Regions from separate parts of the Priestia sp. SB1 genome, predicted to be linked through region 2. Evidence: predicted binding sites of a transcription regulator. Region 2 holds the regulator's gene; the other holds the start of a gene.
The links. Region 2 encodes NrdR, which represses ribonucleotide reductase genes. Its sites were predicted from a motif close to AACACNATATATNGTGTT; they were not measured.

Region 1 (7,958 bases), 260 kb from region 2:
GCGAAGGGTCAATACATTGAAGTGGTAGAAATCCCTGCAGCAGACGGCGTAACAGATATGATTGCATTAGAAAAAGAGATGGGAAGTGACGTGGCAGCTGTTATTGTCCAGTATCCAAATTTCTACGGACAAATCGAGCCGTTAAAAGAAATTGAAGAAATGACTCATCAAGAAAAATGTATGTTTGTGGTTTCAAGCAATCCTTTATCATTAGGTTTACTTACGCCTCCTGGAGAATTCGGAGCGGACATCGTCATTGGAGATGCACAGCCATTTGGTATTCCAAGTCAATTTGGAGGCCCGCACTGCGGATACTTTGCAACTACGCCTAAGCTTATGCGAAAAATTCCAGGACGATTAGTAGGGCAAACGGTGGATGAAAACGGTAAGCGAGGGTTTGTTTTAACCCTTCAAGCGCGTGAGCAGCATATACGCCGTGATAAAGCGACGTCTAACATTTGTTCAAATCAAGCGTTAAATGCTTTAGCAGCATCAGTTGCCATGACAGCTTTAGGCAAGCAAGGTGTAAAAGAAATGGCGCTGCAAAACTTATCAAAAACGCATTATGCATATGAAGCGTTAAAGGCAAAAGGGGTAAATGTAGCATTTGAAGGACCGTTTTTTAACGAACTAGTCGTGAAGCTTCCTGTTTCGGTAACAGAAGCAAACAATCATTTATTAGCATCAAAAATAATTGGCGGTTATGATCTTAGCCGTGATAACCAAGCACTTGAAAATCACATGCTGCTTGCTTTTACAGAACTCCGTACAAAAGAGGAAATTGACCAACTTGTAAATGAATTGGGGGATCTTCATGCTTAATCAAAATCAATCACTTATTTTTGAAAGCAGTAAAGAAGGGCGAATCGGCTATTCATTGCCGGAGTTAGATGTTCCGCAAGTAAATGCTGAAGAGCTGCTTGGAAAAGCGTATGTCCGTACCGAAGCTCCTGAGCTTCCTGAAGTATCAGAACTTGATATTATGCGTCATTACACCGCGCTTTCAAAACGAAATCACGGAGTGGACTCAGGGTTTTATCCGCTTGGTTCATGTACGATGAAATATAATCCAAAAGTGAATGAACAAGCAGCACGGATTGCTGGGTTAGCGCATATTCATCCGCTTCAAGATGAGCAAACGGTTCAAGGTGCTCTCGAACTTTTATATGATTTACAAGAGCATTTAACAGAAATTACGGGAATGGATGAAGTAACACTTCAGCCAGCAGCAGGTGCTCATGGCGAGTGGACCGGGCTTATGATGATTCGTGCCTATCATGAAGCAAATGGTGAGACGCAGCGAACAAAAGTCATTGTTCCAGACTCAGCTCACGGAACGAACCCTGCTTCGGCAACAGTTGCGGGATTTGAAACGGTAACGGTAAAATCAAATGAACATGGTTTAGTGGACTTAGAGGATTTACGCCGCGTAGTGGGAGAAGATACAGCCGCTTTAATGTTAACAAACCCAAATACGCTAGGGTTATTTGAAGAAGATATTTTAGAAATGGCTGAAATTGTTCACGCAGCAGGTGGAAAACTTTATTATGATGGTGCAAATTTAAACGCAGTATTAAGCAAAGCTCGTCCTGGAGATATGGGATTTGACGTTGTTCATTTAAATCTTCATAAAACCTTTACAGGTCCTCATGGAGGCGGCGGTCCTGGTTCTGGTCCGGTAGGGGTAAAAGCAGATTTAATTCCGTATCTGCCTAAACCAGTGCTTGTGAAAACAGAACAAGGCTATCACTTTGACTATAACCGTCCTCAGTCAATTGGACGCGTAAAGCCGTTTTACGGCAACTTCGGTATCAACGTTCGCGCTTATACGTATATTCGTTCAATGGGTCCAGACGGCTTAAAAGCCGTAACGGAAAACGCTGTGTTAAATGCCAACTATATGATGCGTCGTTTAGCAGAACACTATGAGCTGCCGTTTGACCGTCACTGTAAGCACGAATTTGTTTTATCAGGAAAACGTCAGAAAAAGCTTGGTGTGCGCACATTGGATATCGCGAAACGACTGCTTGATTTTGGCTATCATCCGCCGACTATCTACTTCCCTCTTATCGTAGAAGAGTGCATGATGATCGAACCAACGGAAACGGAGTCGAAAGAAACGCTAGATGCGTTTATCGATGCGATGATTCAAATTGCAAAAGAAGCAGAAGAGACGCCTGAACTCGTACAGGAAGCTCCGCATACAACGGTTGTGAAGCGCCTTGACGAAACGCTGGCAGCGAGAAAACCAGTTCTTCGCTATCAGAAAGAACAGGCTGTTCAAAACGTCTAACAAAAAACCTCGCCCAAAGGCGAGGTTTTTCTATATACATACCATTATTTTTTCTTTTTTACTTTACCGTTCCACATTTTGAAGCCGCCTTTTAAATCATAGATTTCTTTAACACCGTGGCGACGAAGCATTTGTGCTGCACGTCCTGTGCGCATTCCGCTTTGACAATAGATGTACACAGGCTGATCCGGACGAAATTCTTTAATGCGCATACGGAACTGTGAAAGAGGAATATTTCGTGCGCCTAAAATATGTCCGTTTTCGAATTCATTCGGTTCGCGAATATCAACTAGCTGTGCCTTGCGGTAGCCGCTGCGGAATTCTTCTTCAGTTAACGTTTTCATAATGCGACGTTGGATAAAGAACATAACGACAGAGTATATGATGATTACTCCAAGTAAAATGAGTACTGCTGTAATTGGTGACATGCTGATTCTTCCTTTCTTCGACAAAATCCATACTCTTATTATATAAGTGAATGAAATTAGAAGTAAAGCGATTTTGCCTTGAATCTAGCGGATTTCTTCCCCGAAATGAAAAAACTACCACATTTGAATTCACAGTTTTATGTTGCTCTTTGCTTTTCCTTAGCTCAATCTTTTGGTAGACTAAAAAACGGATTTATTTTTATATTACATATAGCTGAGGATGAGGTAGATGAAAGCAAAGTGGAGATTTATTGATTCCAACAACCGTTCGCCTTATTACAATATGGCGTTAGATGAAGCGTTATTAGAATGGCATAGTAAAGGAGAAATTCCACCTACGATTCGTTTTTACGGATGGAACCCTCCAACGCTGTCAATCGGTTATTTTCAAAAAGCTGAAAAAGAAATTAACTTTGATAAAGTAAAAGAATTAGGATTAGGCTTTGTGAGACGTCCAACGGGCGGCAGGGGCGTGCTTCATGATGAAGAGCTTACTTACAGCGTCATTGTATCTGAAGAGTATCCTAATATGCCTAAGACAGTTACAGAGGCATATCGCGTCATCTCTGAAGGTTTACTGGAAGGATTTCGTTCGTTAGGGCTCGAGGCTTATTTTGCTATTCCTCGTTCAGAAGAAGAAAAAAATAGCTTAAAAAACCCTCGTTCGTCCGTGTGCTTTGATGCTCCTTCTTGGTATGAACTTGTTGTAGAGGGCCGCAAAATTGCTGGAAGTGCCCAAACTAGACAAAAAGGAGTTATTCTACAGCACGGCTCTATTCTGTTAGAGATTGATGAAGATAAATTATTCAGCGTGTTTAATTATCCAAATGACCGCGTGAAAGAAAGAATGCAGCGCGCATTTCGTTCTAAAGCGGTAGCCATCAATGCAATTGCGGGCCGCAAAATTTCTATCGAAGAAGCAAAAGAAGCGTTTTATAAAGGATTTGCTTCTGCTCTTGATATCGATTTAGAACCGTATACACTATCTGAAGAAGAGGAAGCATATGTAGAAGAACTAGCGCGCACAAAGTACGGATCGGATGAATGGAACTTTAAGCGCTAAACGAATGCGGATGGTAAATAGATAAAAGTGCAACTTCTTATAAGTTGCACTTTTTATTGGAATTTTTAGAAACAATGCTGGGCTAATAGAATACATAGGGAAGAAAAGTCAAACACTTTTTTTACGAAAAAAAAAATATTTCACTTGACACCCTTCTATATGTAGATGTTTGGAGAAGTGTCAAATACTATATATTGAATTCGTCCAAGCCGTGTGGTAAGTTATTGATAGTTGATTGAAAAACTCTATTTCCTTTAAAAGGAAATAGAGTTAATAAATTTATAGATGTTCGATAGGTAAGGAGTTGTGAGAATGACTGTTTTGTTAAATCAAAAAGTGAATATGAATGTTGAAAAGCTCAATTCAGATATTGAACGCTTTCCGCAAGTACATCCGATTACACCGGATATGAAGTTAACTCATAAAGGTGTTTCAAGATTGGTAATGTTAGACCGCTATGCGTTTAAAGATACGGAAAAATTAACGTTATCAGAAGGAGATTTTGTTGTTCTAACTGTAAAGGAAGACCCAAAATTTCCAGCACGAGGACTTGGCTATGTGGAAAGCATTAATTTTGAGCAAAAAACCGCTGTTGTCAAGGTAGAAGATGAGTTTAGAGGAGCTTTATCACCTGAAGAAGCAGAAAATGGGTTAATTACTCGTTCTTTAGATGTCATTGAAAAACCTCTAGAGGTCTTCTATGAGCAAATTGCAAAACGTAATGCAACAGGCTTAGCTTCTGTGGAAAAAACAGAAGAAAAGCGCAAAGAGTGGTTTGAAAAGTTCTATCAAGAGCTTGTTCAGCTAAACTTTGTACCCGCTGGCCGCGTTCTTTATGGTGCAGGTGCTGACACGGACGTAACTTACTTTAACTGTTACGTAATGCCTTATGTAAAAGATTCACGCGAAGGTATTTCAGAACACCGCAAACAAGTAATGGAAATCATGAGCCGCGGAGGCGGTGTTGGAACTAATGGTTCAACTCTTCGCCCGCGCAACACGCTGGCTCGCGGTGTAAACGGCAAATCATCTGGTTCGGTTTCATGGTTGGATGATATTGCTAAACTGACGCATCTTGTTGAGCAAGGTGGGTCGCGTCGTGGGGCTCAAATGATCATGCTTGCCGACTGGCATCCTGACATTGTAGAGTTTATTATTTCTAAAATGCAAAACCCTCGCATTTTACGTTTCTTAATTGAAAACACAAATGACGAAATGATTAAAAAGCACGCTCAAGATAAATTGAAGTTCACGCCGCTAACAGAGTCTGAAGAAGCAATGTACCAAGGAATCATTAACTATAAACAAATTCCTGGTCTTGGTGGGTTCAGTGAAAAAATCATTAAAGATGCAGAAGAAAAGCTGCAAACAGGCGGAACGTACAGCGTTCATAACTCAGAGTTTTTAACAGGAGCAAACATTTCTGTATGCTTAACAAAAGATTTTATGGATGCTGTTGAAAACGACGGTGAATACGAACTTCGCTTCCCAGACGTAGAAAGCTATTCAAAAGAAGAAATGGCTAACTACAATGAAAACTGGCACGAAGTAGGCGACGTGCGCGAGTGGGCAAAACAAGGAAACAAAGTTCGTACGTACCGTACTATCCGTGCAAAAGAGCTATGGAACTTAATTAATATTTGTGCAACGTACTCAGCTGAACCAGGCATTTTCTTCTTCGACAATGCCAATGACATGACAAATGCTCAAGCATATGGTCAGCACGTTGTTGCAACGAATCCATGTGGTGAACAACCACTTGCACCATTCTCTGTTTGTAACTTAGCTGCTGTTAACTTAGCGCAAATGGCAGATAAAGAAACAAAAACAGTTAACTTTGAAAAGCTACGTCAAACGGTTGAAACGGGCGTTAGAATGCAAGATAACGTTATTGATGCAACTCCTTATTTCTTAGAAGAAAACCAAAAGCAAGCGCTTGGCGAACGCCGCGTTGGTCTTGGTGTAATGGGTCTTCACGATCTTCTTATTTATTGTGAAACAGAATACGGCTCTGACAAAGGCAATGAGTTAGTAGATAAAGTGTTTGAAACAATTGCCACGACGGCTTACCGCGCGTCTGTAGAGCTTGGAAAAGAAAAAGGAAGCTTCCCGTTCTTAGTGGGCGAAACAGATGCTGAAACGGCTTCTTTACGTGAAGCATTCACAAATACAGGCTTCATGAAAAAAATGCCTGAAGATATTCGTGAAAACATTAAAGAGCACGGTATCCGAAACTCTCATTTATTAACAGTAGCGCCAACTGGCAGTACTGGAACAATGGTTGGAGTATCAACGGGTCTTGAACCTTATTTCTCATTCTCATACTTCCGAAGCGGTCGTTTGGGTAAGTTTATTGAAGTGAAAGCTGATATCGTTCAAGAGTATTTAGATCAGCATCCAGAAGCAGATCCAAACAATCTTCCTGAATGGTTCATTTCAGCTATGGAACTTGCACCACAAGCTCACGCGGACGTGCAATGTGTGATTCAGCGCTGGATTGATAGCTCAATTAGTAAAACAGTAAACGCTCCTCGTGGTTACACGGTAGAGCAAGTTCAAAAAGTGTACGAGCGTCTGTATAAAGGCGGAGCAAAAGGCGGTACGGTGTACGTAGACGGAAGCCGTGATGCACAAGTCTTAACGCTAAAAGCAGAAGAAAATACGTTTGATGAAGAAATTGAAGCGCCAAAAGAAGAAACAAAACCACACGTTGTGTTAGTTGATACAATTAATGAAATTCGTTCAACTGATGTAACAATCGGTTCTGAAGTAGGTAATACGTGTCCGGTTTGCCGTCAAGGAACGGTAGAGGAAATGGGCGGATGCAACACATGTACAAACTGTGGTGCACAGCTGAAATGCGGCCTTTAATTTTTAATCATGATTGACTAGTAAAAGCTGACTCAAGTGAGTCGGCTTTTATTATGTATGAAAATGGGGCATAAATAAGAAGCGGGAGAGAACGGTTCTTGTATTTGAATAAGCATTGTAGTATGATTTTAATTGAATGTCTTTTATCCAGTTTTATCTTATGACATCGCTTTATTTACACGTTTTTTTTCACATAGATTATCAAACATGAACACGATATCACTATAAGAAACAGACATTTATGACTTATTATTAGCAATACATAATATTAATTGGGGGAGATTTCATGCCTACACCGAGTATGGAAGATTATATTGAACAAATATATATGCTAATTGAAGATAAAGGATACGCTCGAGTGTCTGATATTGCTGATGCATTGGCGGTTCACCCCTCATCTGTAACAAAGATGGTTCAAAAACTAGACAAAGATGAGTACTTAATTTACGAAAAATATCGAGGCCTTGTTTTAACAGCTAAGGGACAGAAGATTGGAAAACGTCTTGTTTATCGCCACGAGCTCTTAGAGCAGCTATTGCGAATCATTGGCGTGGATGAGAAGAATATTTATGATGACGTAGAAGGAATTGAACATCATTTAAGCTGGAATTCCATTGATCGAATTGGGGACTTGGTTCAATACTTTGAAGAAAATCATAACCGTATTCAAGATCTTCGCAATGTACAGAAACGAAATGAAGAAGAGCAAAAATTATAAGGGAAAAGCAGCGGCCAATAGCGTCACTGCTTTTTTTCTTTTTATCATAACTTGTTGCTGAGTCGACTACAAATGTAGAGTAGGTAGTTTGGAGGAGAGGCTGTGTACGTCGACGGAGTATTTTCAGGTGGCGGTATTAAAGGGCTTGCACTGATTGGTGCGTTACAAGCTCTAGAAGAAAAAGGCTTTATTTTTCGGCGGTTAGCGGGAACGAGTGCGGGTTCCATTATTTGTGCATTTGTAGCAGCTGGTTATACAAGTGAAGAAATCGTTGAAATGATGAATGAAATTGAGTTATCTTCTTTCCTAGATCAAAGAATGTCCTTTTTACCATCGAGCTTGACAAAATGGCTGTTTTTATATTGGAAAATGGGATTATATAAAGGAGAAAGGCTTGAAAAGTGGATTGCTGAGAAGTTGCGGAGCAGAGGAATTCGTACATTTGCTGATTTGCCTGATCAGTCGCTGCGTATTATTGCGTCAGATTTGACCAACAGTACGATGCTTGTTCTTCCAGATGATTTGCCTAAATATCACATTGATCCGAATCGTTTTTCTGTAGCAAGAGCCGTTCGGATGAGCTGC
Region 2 (7,958 bases):
ATGTCATCTTGATAGTGCTCCCAGTGACCAGACGTTTTGTAAAGTTCTACACTTCCAAGCACCGGCGTGTAAACGTGCTGATAACCAAGGCTTACTTCTTTATCTACGATATAACGCTCGATAATACGGCGGATCGTCGCACCTTTTGGAAGCCATAAAGGAAGACCTTGTCCTACTTTTTGAGAATTTGTAAATAAGTTTAACTCTTTACCAAGTTTACGGTGGTCACGTTCTTTTGCTTCTTCAAGAAGACGAAGATGCTCGTCTAAATCTGCTTTTGTAAAGAATGCTGTACCGTAAATACGCTGCAGCATTTGATTGTCGCTGTCTCCGCGCCAATAAGCACCTGCTACGCTTAATAGTTTAAACTCTTTAATTTTGCCTGTTGACGGCACGTGCACACCTCGGCAAAGATCAAAGAATTCGCCTTGTTGGTAAATCGTCACCTTTTCACCTGCTGGAATCGCATCAATCAATTCAAGCTTTAGTTCATCGCCAACTTCTTTAAAAAGTTGAATGGCTTCTTCACGAGAAACTTCTTTTCGTTCAATTTCAATATTTGAATTAACGATTTTTTTCATTTCTTTTTCAATTCTACCTAAATCTTCAGGAGTAATTGATTCTTCCATATCGATGTCATAGTAAAACCCATTTTCGATAACCGGGCCTACACCTAGCTGTACTTTTACATCTTTGTATAAACGTTTGATTGCTTGAGCCATTAAATGCGCTGTACTATGGCGCATAATTTCAAGCGCTTCAGGAGCATCTTGCGTAATGATTTCAAGACTGCCATCTTGTTCGATTAGCGTACGTAAATCCAGCAGCTCGCCGTTTACTTTACCTGCTAATGCTTTTTTCTTTAATCCCGGGCTAATAGAAGCCGCAATATCTTCTGTTGATGATCCTTTTGGATACTCTTTAACAGCTCCATCAGGAAATGTCATTTTGATTACTTCTGACACAACTTTCCACTCCTTTAACATAACTAATAAACTTTTTGTAAAAACAAAAAACTCGTCCCTTATAAAAAGGGACGAGTTGTGTATACACGCGGTACCACCCTTGTTTCCTCTTCGTATCTTGGATAACCCAAATAACCCGAAGCGGCTCGAGGTTTTATAACGGAAATTCCGTCAGTAATTACTAGAGACGCTGCTCGTTTACTACTGAAGTTTAGAGGTGGTAAGAATATATTCCGTGTTAGGAGATTTTCAGCCTAGATCTCCCTCTCTATAAACCGTAAATATACACTCATGTCCTCATCATAACTTGTGACATATAGCTGTTTTTCAATATGCATTTATTATATTCATTTTCAAAATAGAAATCAACCTTTCACGTTATATTTTGCTTTTGATCAAACGGAAATTCATTTTTTTCGTATAACATCACTTTTTCTTGAAAAATATTTTGAATGGTATAAACAAAATCATGATCATGCTGGTCGCTATACAGATGAATAGCAGCTGGAGATAAACTCAGCAAAGGCGCGATGATAGTTGAGTCTATGTATACTGATTCTTGTTCAGATAGAAAGGCCTCTGCTAGGGCTGCACATTCACGCTCCGGAACATATCTACTGCTTTGGTCGTACAATACAAACTTGTTTTTATTCAAATGCATTACATACACATCGCCTGTAGATGACTGTCTTTCATTAGCTGCTTGACGCAGCTGATGAATAAGAATTTGATAGTCTTGTTCAAGCTTATATTCATCAATCGCCAGCTCAGCATAATAGCGCAGCCGCTCTTGATATTCTTTTAAACGGAATTGGAGAAAAGACTCAAAGGTGAACGTTACATTATGAATGAAGAAGTCTTGAAGAGCCTGGCGGATAAGTAATTCTCTTGGAAGGGAAAATGTTTTTTGCGGAATTTCGCCTCTCTCTCCTTCCATAATCCCCCTCATAATTTGAAGCAGCAAATCTTGTTCTTCCTCTTCTGAATAGAAAAATTGTTCTTTTAATATGTTTACCATCATCTTTTTTTCTTTCTTTTTTAAAATCACGTGCGTTAATACCGGTATCACCATGTCTTGTAAAATGGCCTCTCGATTGTATGTCTCATCAATAACTAAAAGCTGATTATTCACCAACTTCAAGCACTGTGAACCATATGATAAAGCGCTTCGCTTCGCGCATAAAGACTCATATACAATGACTGCGTCTTCTACATATTTAAAGAATATTTTCATTCCTCATAGCCCCCCTTTGGACACGCTTTATTAATGTATATGGGGCAACATGCAAAAAAATGAGCAAGTCGTTACAAGAAATGTAAAACGACCTGCTCATCTATTTCGTTTATTCTCTCCATTCATTTCAACGGGAATGGCTAGAGACTTAATTCGTTCCATGACACGAGCGGCTTTGAGCTCTTCCTGCTCGCCTCGTTGGGTATAAGTCAAATGATGTTGAAGCTCTTTAAAATTTAAATTCGAGCTGAAAAATGTCGGCAAATTTTCGAGCATGCGGAATTGTAAAATGGTTCCGAGCACATCGTCTCGCATCCAGCTCGTTACAGATTCTGCTCCGAGATCATCAAGCATAAGAACCGGTACTTTTTTGACATACTCTATTTTCTCATTGAAGCTTTGATCTTGAAACGAACCTTTTAACTCACGCAAAAACTCCGGGACATACAGAATCGTAGATTTCACTTTCTTTTCGGCTAACGCATTGGCAATTGCTCCAAGAAAATACGTCTTCCCCACACCAAACGAACCGTGTAAATATAAAGCTTTCATTTTCTTATTTGGCTCATATTCTCGCACAAAATCTCTTACTAATTTAATGGCTTCAAATCTTCCCTGCTCAATTTCAATATCAGACATCGTTGCCTGTAAAATTTCTTTGGGCACGTACATACACTGAATAAAAGATTCTTGTTCTTTTCGCTCATCTTCTTGTACTTTTCTAGGACAGCGTTCATACTGTAAATCAATATTACGGCCTTTTACAACCAGCTGAGGGTGATACCCCTTCACCATATTGACACAGCTTTGCAGAGAAGGGCATTTGTCACAGCATTTGCTCTGGTCGATGAATTCATGCATCTTCATCAAGCCTCGGTCGACCATTTGCTCATCTAACTCATGGCGATGCTCTTGCAGAAACGTTTTAACTTCGGGATTAGACAGAATACTGTTTCTTAATGCTTCTAAACGTGCTTTAAAATCCTTTTTGTTCACTAACTGATTTAGTGAATCATTGATAGGCTTCATCTTTTTCACCTCATCTCTATCATACCTGCTTTTTATTCTTTATGCTTTTGTTTTAGCTCTTGATCTAACTGCTTGAGCTCTTCTTGTAGCTTTCGTTTTTCTTCTTCAAATTCATCCGCTTCTTTTGAAGGCTGCTTTTTCTCTTCTTTTTCTTCATCGCTCAACCACTCTGGCACCATTTCTTTACGCACAATTTTTCGTCCGGCCGTTTTTTTATTTTGCTTTGCCTCAGTCCAGTTCTGATATTCTTTCTGTTCATTTTTAGCTAAATTCATGGCATCTTGAACAGTTTGTACCTTTTTGCGCGCCCAGTGTCCAGCAATTTTCTCTACATAGCTCTTAGATAATTTCATATCGGATCTTAGCATAACATAGTAAATCAGAACATTTACTACCCCTGGTGAAAGCTTTTGATTAAACATCACTTCTTCAATCATTTGCAAATCTGCTTTTGATGGCTCTGCCCCCCCTGAAAACTCGATCAATAGCTGTCGAGGAGAGGTGACTTCTAGCTGTTGAATGAGCTGCTCTTCCTTAGTCTGAGGCTGCTTTTCCTGCATGGTACGAAGCATAGGAGGCTGAATTTGTTCGCTTAGATTGGGAAGTGCTTCTCCATTTTCAAATTGGTAAAAGGACTGTGCTGCTTTTCTAAGCAATTCAATATCAACTTGATCATTCTCATTTAGCGAATCGAGCACTACATTTTTCATTTGAAGAGGATCAATGCCGTATAAAAAAGCTAACTTTTCAATCGCTTGTTTTACTTTAGATGTAATTGACCTTTTCGAAATCATTGAATCTGTTAGGCCTGCTAAAAATAAATCAAAATCGAAGGAATCCGGGCTCATCTCAATAGAAGCACGGTTTGAAGAATCTATAAAGTCCGTTTGAGCATCAGGAGAAAATACATCCTTGCTTTCAGACTGAAAACTTGGAGCCAGCTCCGTTGCTTTAACTGATTTAAATACATCGTTAAATGAATGCGTCACATCTTTGAACGATTGATCATCCACGAGTGAATCCGAAAAATAATTTTTTATTTTTTGAAAGATGGATTTTCCTAGTCGGTTATATAAATATACATTTAACACGCCATCGTTAAAGAACTGATGGGGCGTAAGAGGAGGAATGAGCTCATAAATGAACACACGAACATCATCTTCTTCCTTAATATATGTTTTTAACAAACCAATACCTTCTAATTTTAACCGCTCATGGTAAATAGCTTTCAAATTAATTTGCATCATTGACATTAGGTGATGATGCGTAGACTCTTTTCCCCATAAACGATCTTGTTCCAGCTCGCTCCATAGCGTCATATACAAACCAAAACACGTCGTACCCACCAACGGCTGATAGAGCATTGTTAAAATCTTTCGGTCGTATTCCTGCAGTATGCCGCTCGAACGAACAACATAACGATCGACCGGTATCATTTCTTTCCAATGTTGTTCTTTCATGTCGTTCCCTACCTACTTTTAAAGTAATAGAAATGACAAAAAAAGAGCCTAAAGAATACTTCAATAGCTCTTTTACAGTCGTTCCTTCTTAATTAAATCTTTTAATTCATCAATAAATACATTGATGTCTTTAAATTGTCGGTATACCGAAGCAAATCGAACATAAGAGACTTCATCGATAGCAGCTAATCGCTCCATCACCATTTCTCCTACCACATCTGACTGCACCTCTGATGTACCCTGACTGCGCAGCTCTGTTTCAATATCGTGTACGGTATCTTCCAGTTGTTTTAAGCTTACTTGGCGTTTTTCACACGCCTTAATTAACCCTCGAAGGATTTTGTCTTTGCTGAACTCTTCTCTCGCTCCATCTTTTTTTACAACAATTAACGGAAGTTCTTCTACTTTCTCAAAAGTTGTAAAACGATAGTGACACTCTTCGCATTCACGTCTTCTACGAATAGAGCGGCCTTCTTCTACAGGGCGCGAGTCCAGCACTCTCGTTCCATTGTAATGACAGGATGGGCACTTCATATTCTCAGCTCCAATAATAAACCTTGTTTTTCTTTTTATTTTCTCTCATATAAGTTAATTTTCATCTATGTTAGCCGGCTATTCGCCATTTATTATGATTGTCATCATCATTTCCTTTATCAAACACGATGCTATATTAAAGGATTTACTTTATTCCATCTTATAGAAAACAAGGCTTGAATACAAGTAAAGGAAAAGGAATTTCCCCATTTTATTTCCTGAAATTCAAAAATGATAAGGAACTTACGAAGAAAGAGGAATAAGTTTTTGATCAAAGCTCTTATAAAGCGTACGTACAAGTTCTTTGCTAAAACCAAAATCAACTGGCACCACTTTTGACTCTGTTGTAGCAGAAAAATCGATAGCGGTTTCAAGAGGACGTACGCTAATAATGGTAATCACAACAAAAGCTTTTCTTCCTTTTACAACGTTTAAGCTAATTTCTCCTCGCTCTTCATACGCAGCAAGTATCTCTATCCCTTGCATATGCTTCAACATTTCATGAACTTGCTTAAATGCATTCCCAGCCGTTGTTTTGTAATAATGCGTTTTTAGAGTCGGATCTGAATGACGATCGCTTGTTTCTACATGATTAGAAAATAAAGATTTAACTACTTGTACTACCCCCATGTTGTTATCACCTTTGTTTTTGCATATTAAAAATTTATATACTAAAAAGAGGTGTGTAATACACCTCTTAACTTACGTAATCAATCGACACTATTAAAGTGCATTCGCTTTAGTTTGTTTTACCTGAACAGGACCCATTCCACGTGGTAATTCAATTGTTTCACGTGTCTGTGCACTTAGAGCATCTGCAATATAATCTGCTGCGATTGTAGGATCTAAATGACCACAAGTATAAACATCGATACTTGCATAACCATGCTCTGGGAAGCTGTGAATCGTTAAATGTGATTCTGAAATAATAACAACGCCACTTACACCTTGAGGTGCAAATTTATGGAACGCTACTTCGCGAACTTCCGCACCAGATTTTAAAGCTGCATCAACAAACGTTTTTTCAATATAATCAATATCATTTAACTTATCGAAATCGCATCCCCATAATTCTGAGATGACATGACGACCCATTGTTTCCATAATGATATTTCCCCCTTTAACAATTTTTAATCGTTAAACATGAAGTTCTTTCGCCATATAGCATGTTAACTACCACGGGGGAAAGTTAGTCCAAAGAGGTCCTAACCCTTTAAGTAGCCACATCACCGAAAGGTACACAAGAAGTTCACGAAACATAGTATACTTTGTTTACATTTATTTTGCAATACGTGTTTTGATTTTATTAAAGATTGTTCCCGCAGATAGACCTATACAAATTACCACTGTGTTCTCGTGAGACAGTGTGTAAACGCTGCTAAACGACTATTCATTTTTTTAATAAAATTGAGGAAAAGAAACACTCCTTTGCATGATTATCTTATTGCTTTTCCCTATTCTTCTGAATAAAAACAAAAAAAACAGGGCGATAGCTCCCTGTTTTTTTAAAAAGCAATCTATAGCTTTCTTAGCTTACTCTTATCTTTGATCCATTACGCATTTCTGCAGCAATATATCTTACCAAATCGACTACGCGCTGAGAGTAGCCCCACTCGTTATCGTACCAAGCTAACACTTTAATTTTATGATCTTCCATTACGATAGTCGATAGTCCATCTACAATCGCTGAATGAGGATTTGTATTAAAGTCAATTGATACGAGTGGTTCCATTGTTAAATTTAAAATATTCTTTAAAGGTCCTTCAGCAGCTTTAATGAACGCTAGATTAACATCTTCCATCGTCACAGGTTTCCTTACATCCACAACTAAATCGACAAGCGATACGTTCGGCGTAGGAACGCGCAGCGCCATTCCATGAAGCTTTCCTTTTAAATGAGGAAGAACTAATGAAAGCGCCTTGGCTGCCCCAGTTGTTGTAGGAATAATTGATTGAGCACACGCACGGGCTCTTCGCAAGTCTTTATGCGGGTTATCAATATTCTTTTGATCATTTGTATATGCGTGAACGGTCGTCATTAAACCGTTTTCAATTGTGAACGCTTCGTCTAACACCTTGACAACTGGAGCTAGACAATTTGTCGTACAAGAGGCATTAGAGATAATGTTATGCTGATTCACATCAAACTCTCGTTCGTTTACGCCCATCACAATAGTAATATCTTCTTGTTTACCCGGTGCCGTTAAGACAACTTTTTTAGCACCTGCTTCAATATGTAACTGCGCTTTTTCTCTTGAATTAAATTTCCCTGTTGCTTCAACAACTAAATCAATCCCAAGCTCTTTCCAAGGCAAATTCAGCGGATCGCGTGAATTTAATAGCTGGATTCTTTTACCGTTAACAATTAGCGCATCATCATCACATTTAACATCTCCATTAAATGGTCCGTGTATAGAGTCATATTTGATTAAATGTGCTAATGTTTCTGCTGGATAAGATGCATTTATAGCAATAATATCTAAATTCTCCTCTATAATCGCTGTGCGAAAAACCATTCTTCCTATTCTCCCAAAACCATTAATGGCAATACGTGCTTTCATGGCTATACCCCTCTCTATATGTGTTATACTATTTAACTTTTTATATTGAATAGTATAACATAAATATTTAAAAAGTGAATAATATTAATTTTTTTTAATAAATTATTTTAATTAAGTTTTACTATATGTATATAGCGAGAACAGATATTTAACACATTCTTTTTTAGAAGCTCGTA

Region 1: a site for NrdR is predicted at 3,968-3,985, ahead of WKH56_RS03100 (vitamin B12-dependent ribonucleotide reductase). Genes of this name have one in related genera too.

What each region holds. Positions count from the first base shown of each region.
Region 1 covers NZ_JBBJSS010000001.1:602,564-610,521, reverse strand. Annotated here, with positions in the region: gene gcvPA (aminomethyl-transferring glycine dehydrogenase subunit GcvPA) at 1-822, shown strand, start outside; gene gcvPB (aminomethyl-transferring glycine dehydrogenase subunit GcvPB) at 815-2,293, shown strand; gene WKH56_RS03110 (rhodanese-like domain-containing protein) at 2,338-2,721, opposite strand; gene WKH56_RS03105 (lipoate--protein ligase family protein) at 2,951-3,784, shown strand; gene WKH56_RS03100 (vitamin B12-dependent ribonucleotide reductase) at 4,097-6,655, shown strand; gene mntR (transcriptional regulator MntR) at 6,942-7,373, shown strand; gene WKH56_RS03090 (patatin-like phospholipase family protein) at 7,476-7,958, shown strand, end outside.
Region 2 covers NZ_JBBJSS010000001.1:864,995-872,952, forward strand. Annotated here, with positions in the region: gene thrS (threonine--tRNA ligase) at 1-986, opposite strand, end outside; T-box leader at 1,030-1,278, opposite strand; gene ytxC (sporulation protein YtxC) at 1,339-2,199, opposite strand; gene dnaI (primosomal protein DnaI) at 2,296-3,228, opposite strand; gene WKH56_RS04490 (replication initiation and membrane attachment family protein) at 3,261-4,688, opposite strand; gene nrdR (transcriptional regulator NrdR) at 4,761-5,222, opposite strand; gene WKH56_RS04500 (hypothetical protein) at 5,466-5,852, opposite strand; gene speD (adenosylmethionine decarboxylase) at 5,946-6,326, opposite strand; gene WKH56_RS04510 (glyceraldehyde-3-phosphate dehydrogenase) at 6,751-7,782, opposite strand.